2 regions of the Sphaerospermopsis torques-reginae ITEP-024 genome follow, and region 1 is predicted to be linked to the other one. Evidence: predicted binding sites of a transcription regulator. Region 1 holds the regulator's gene; the other holds the start of a gene.

Region 1 (2,416 bases):
GTAAATTAAAGGCCATATTCCCATGATATTAAATAAGGCAATAATCACAGGATTAATACCTTCCCAGTTTCCTGTAGAAAGATTGGTGATTAACTCTAAACTTTCTGGGAAATTATCAGGAGGTGCAAATAAAAAGGCGTAGGAAATAAATCCTAGCCATATTAAACCAAAAGAGATTTTTCTCAACATAATTAATGTAATTTACGCAGTTTACGTACTTTACGCAGTTTGACTAAAAGCTTCTGAAAGATATTCTGCTGCTGCTGCTACTACAGCGATCGCATTTTCATAGTCTAACCGAGTTGGTCCCAAAACACCTATACTTCCCACCGGTACAGCACCCCGACGATAACTAGAAGATATCAAAGAACAGGTTCTAATCGGTTCTAAAGGGTTTTCCGTACCTATCCGCACCGTCACCTTGGGTTTACCCGTTTCCTCTATTTCCGTTTCTTCACATATTAACCGCCATAACTGTTCTTGTTCTTCTTCCAATAAGTGCATAATCGTCTGTACCTGCTGCACTTGGGCAAACTCCGGTTGACGCAACACCTCACCCACACCCCGCACCATGATTTGTGTAGCTGAAGGTGCAACAGCACGACGGAGTAATTCTGTCAAGGAACTTTTCAACAATTCCCCATAACGTTGAAACTCTTGATCTAACTCACTCCAGTCAAGCTGGGCTAATTCCAAGAGCGTAAAACCCCGCAGATGACTATTCAAAAAGTTAGAAACTATTTGTAATTCTCGATCAATTGTTTCTGGATCAGGTTTATTTGCTGACTCTCTTGTAAACAGATCCATTACCTTGGAATGGGTTTCATAACTATCCGTCACCACAATCAGCATAACTTTCCCATCTTCAACTTGTAAAAGTTGTAAATGTCTGAGTTGTGCTGTGTTAGCTTGTGGCATGGTAATTAAAGTAATGCAGCCACTTAATGTTGCTAAAATTTGCGCTGCACCTTGCAGTAAAGCTTCTAAACTCCAATCATCCCAATGTAGACGCTGTTGTAAAGTAGATTCAACCTCTTTAGCTAAAGCTTCCGACGGTTTCATCAACTTATCAACATATATACGATAACCAGAATCAGAAGGTACGCGCCCCGCAGAAGTGTGTGGTTGGTAAAGTAACCCCGACTTTTCCAAAACACCCATAACATTGCGGATGGTAGCGGAACTGACACCAAGATCAAATTCCTCAATCAAGGCTTTAGAACCAACTGGTTCAGCAGTGGCGATATAATGGCGTACAGTTGCCCAAAGTATATGTTGTTGGCGATTTGTCAGATGGAATTGCATAGAATATGTTTTACTGAAGGCAAATTTTAAGCAAAGGTTGAAAAATTTTGTTAATGAAACCGTAAAAAAGATTGATTATTAATTAATGCAAAAGCAAAATCGTAAATTATATATTTATCCTATATTAGTTAGGTGCAAAGCTTCCTGTGAGAACTTATTTTGTACGTGATTATTAATACAGCCTAGCTCACAGCACAAAAAAGGCTAAATTCTCATCTATTTATCATATTATCTTATATGATTTCTTAATCAAGCTGTATTTTTAGCTACAAAAATTAGATTTAGCTTCAGTTGCATTGCTGACTATTGGTGATTGGTAATGGGTAATGGGTAATGGGTAATTGGAAAAAAGGGAACAGGTAAAGAAGTTTCTCCCCAGTCCCCAGTCCCCAGTCCCTAATACCTTGGAATTACAGGATCAACTAGGATAGAATAGGCATCAATACCACCTGTAATATTTTTAACGTTAGTAAATCCTTGAGAAACTAACCACTGACACATCTGAGCAGAACGCATACCGTGATGACATAATACCAGAGTTTCCGCATGGGCATCAAAACGGGTGGAAATGTCTTTGTTCCATTGTTCATATTCACTCAAAGGAAGGTTGACAAAACCATCAATTTGTGATATTGCCACTTCTTGAGGTTCACGCACATCTATTAACTGTAAACCAGAATCACCATTTGCTAAACGTTCCGCTAGTTCTTGAACCTTAATTTCAGTAAAAGATTGACCAGTCATGCAGTTTCTCTAAACAATCCTAATATTTGTCATACTATTCATGGTGACAGAAAAGCGAGAAAATAGGTTGAATGTGAATAATCAACGTTTATCTTTTAGGTTTATAGTAGCTGGTGTAGTTGCTGTATTACTTGCTATTACTGGCTTTTACTGGTTTTTATTCAAAAGTCCAGTAAAATTAAATACTCCCATATCTCAACCAGGGGCGGCTATATTTGTATCTAATGTAGCACCTGCGATGGTGTCTTTATTAGTCAATCCTGAAGGTTTGCAGTCACTTGAAAAACAAAGGGCAATTTCCCAAATCAAAAACAGCTTATTAGCAAAGACTAATATAGATTTCAATGATGATATCAAACCTTGGCTA
Region 2 (2,416 bases), 1.5 Mb from region 1:
GTTTTACCAAAACCGTCGCCAAAGAACTAGCTACCCGTGGTATCACCGTTAACGCCGTAGCACCAGGCTTTATCAAAACTGACATGACCAGCGATATCAAAGCTGATAACATATTACAATTTATTCCCTTGGGGCGGTTTGGTGAACCAGAAGAAATTGCTGGTATGGTGAGGTTTTTAGCAGCTGATCCCGCCGCAGCTTACATTACAGGTCAAGTCTTTAACGTCGATGGTGGGATGGTTATGTAAAGAAGGTGACAGGTGACAGGTGACAGTTAAGAGGGAATAGGGAATAGGAAATAGAAAAATCTTCATTCTGACTCCTGACTCCTGACTCCTGACTCCTGACTCCTTGATATCCTGACTCCTTGATATCCTGACTCATGACTCCTGACTCCTGTTGTAATTACGAATTACCATGTATTCTTTGTAAAACCGTAGCACCCAACAGCAGAACAATACTAGCAGCAGAAGCCAGGATCACGGGTAAAGTCATACCTTGTACCGTCATAGCCAGTACATTAAAAAACAAGGTGACAGACCACAAAGTAAAAGCCGCCCGACGTTGGGAAAAACCCCAGGCCAGCAAGCGGTGATGTAGGTGATCCTTACCGGGTGTACTCAAAGGGTTTTTGCCGGCTAAAAGTCGCCTAATAAAAACCTGAGTAGTATCTAAAACTGGCAACATCAAAAATAAAACCGTTGGTATCAGGGCAAAAACTGTACTTTGTTGCAACTTGCCTAAAATGCTAGTGGCAGCTAAAACATAACCGAAAAAATACGCCCCCGCATCACCCATAATGATCCGTGAAGGATGAAAATTGTGGCGTAAAAAGCCCAGTGCAGCACCACCCAAAGCAGCTAATACCAGGGTTGCTGCTGCTCGATTATCAAACTGAGCAGAAACTCCCAACAAACTCATTGCTGTAATAAAACTGATGCCACCGGCTAAACCATCCATCCCATCCATCAAGTTAATAGCATTGGTAATACCCACTACCCATAAAACTGTTAAAGCCATTGATAGCAAAGAGTCAATAGGAGTACCAAAAGTAACTTTCACACTGATACCATTAGCCACTAACAAAAGGGCTGTGATCATTTGCGCCCACAAACGCACAGAAGGAGGTAAGCAAAATTGATCATCAATAAAGCCAACCAAGACGAGAATAGAACCTCCTAACAAAATTGTGAGTACCTGAGCCAATACGCCTTGAAGTTCAATGGGTCGTAGCAGACTAGCAACGACCACAGCCGCAATAACGCCAGCATAGATAGCCAAACCTCCCGCATTAGGTAAAGGTTCTCGGTTAAGTCGTCGGGCGTTTGGTTGATCAGCCCAACCTACCCGCAAAGCAAATTGACGGATAGTCGGAATTAAACGCCATGTAACCAGCCAAGCCAAAATAAAAGTAAATACTACCGCCAACCAGCCGGAGCCGCTAGGGTTAGCAATGCCAAGGGATTTAAGGGAGTTGTCTAAATTCATCTCCCGATACAATCATTAGTGCTAATGTCCAAAATAAGTATCACCTGTAATCTTAATCAATTTTTTATTGTTATTTGTTAAATTCAATAGTTGGAATAGTTAGCACTCCTGTCTTGTGAGTGCTAAATTGTCTAATGGAAGAGATAGAGAAAACAAACATGGCTAAGATTATTTCATTTGATGAGGAATCACGGCGATCGCTAGAAAAAGGCATTAACGCCTTAGCGGATGCAGTTAAAATCACCTTGGGACCCAAAGGCCGCAACGTCCTGTTAGAAAAAAAATTTGGTATTCCCCAAATTGTCAACGATGGTATCACCGTTGCCAAAGAAATTGAACTAGAAGATCCTTTAGAAAACACTGGCGCAAGACTGATCCAAGAAGTGGCATCCAAAACCAAAGATACAGCAGGTGATGGAACTACCACAGCCACAGTTTTAGCACAGGCATTAGTTAAAGAAGGACTCAAGAACGTCGCTGCTGGTACAAACCCCATTGCCTTAAAACGGGGTATTGATAAAACCGTAGAAGCATTGGTAGCAGAAATTGCCAAAATAGCCAAACCAGTAGAAGGAAGTGCGATCGCTCAAGTTGCCACAGTTTCCGCAGGTAACGATGAAGAAGTCGGCAATATGCTGGCCGAAGCAATGGAAAAAGTCACCAAAGATGGTGTGATCACCGTTGAAGAATCCAAATCCTTAACTACCGAACTAGAAGTAGTAGAAGGGATGCAAATTGATCGTGGTTATATTTCTCCCTACTTCATCACCAACAACGACCGGATGACAGTAGAATTTGAAAACGCCCGCATCCTCATCGCCGACAAAAAAATCAACGCCATTCAAGATTTAGTACCTGTACTGGAAAAAGTAGCCCGTTTAGGTCAACCTTTATTAATCATTGCTGAAGATATCGAAGGTGACGCTTT

The links. Region 1 encodes HrcA, which represses chaperone genes, less so after heat shock. Its sites were predicted from a motif close to TTAGCACTCNNGANTCNNGAGTGCTAA; they were not measured.
Region 2: groL (chaperonin GroEL) is a predicted target of HrcA. The motif match lies at 1,588-1,614, and genes of this name have one in related genera.

Annotation. Positions count from the first base shown of each region.
Region 1 covers NZ_CP080598.1:3,317,504-3,319,919, forward strand. The annotation lists gene K2F26_RS15435 (DUF2834 domain-containing protein) at 1-189, opposite strand, end outside; gene hrcA (heat-inducible transcriptional repressor HrcA) at 220-1,305, opposite strand; gene K2F26_RS15445 (rhodanese-like domain-containing protein) at 1,702-2,049, opposite strand; gene K2F26_RS15450 (DUF3352 domain-containing protein) at 2,090-2,416, shown strand, end outside.
Region 2 covers NZ_CP080598.1:4,856,157-4,858,572, forward strand. The annotation lists gene fabG (3-oxoacyl-[acyl-carrier-protein] reductase) at 1-248, shown strand, start outside; gene K2F26_RS22530 (MraY family glycosyltransferase) at 406-1,488, opposite strand; gene groL (chaperonin GroEL) at 1,647-2,416, shown strand, end outside.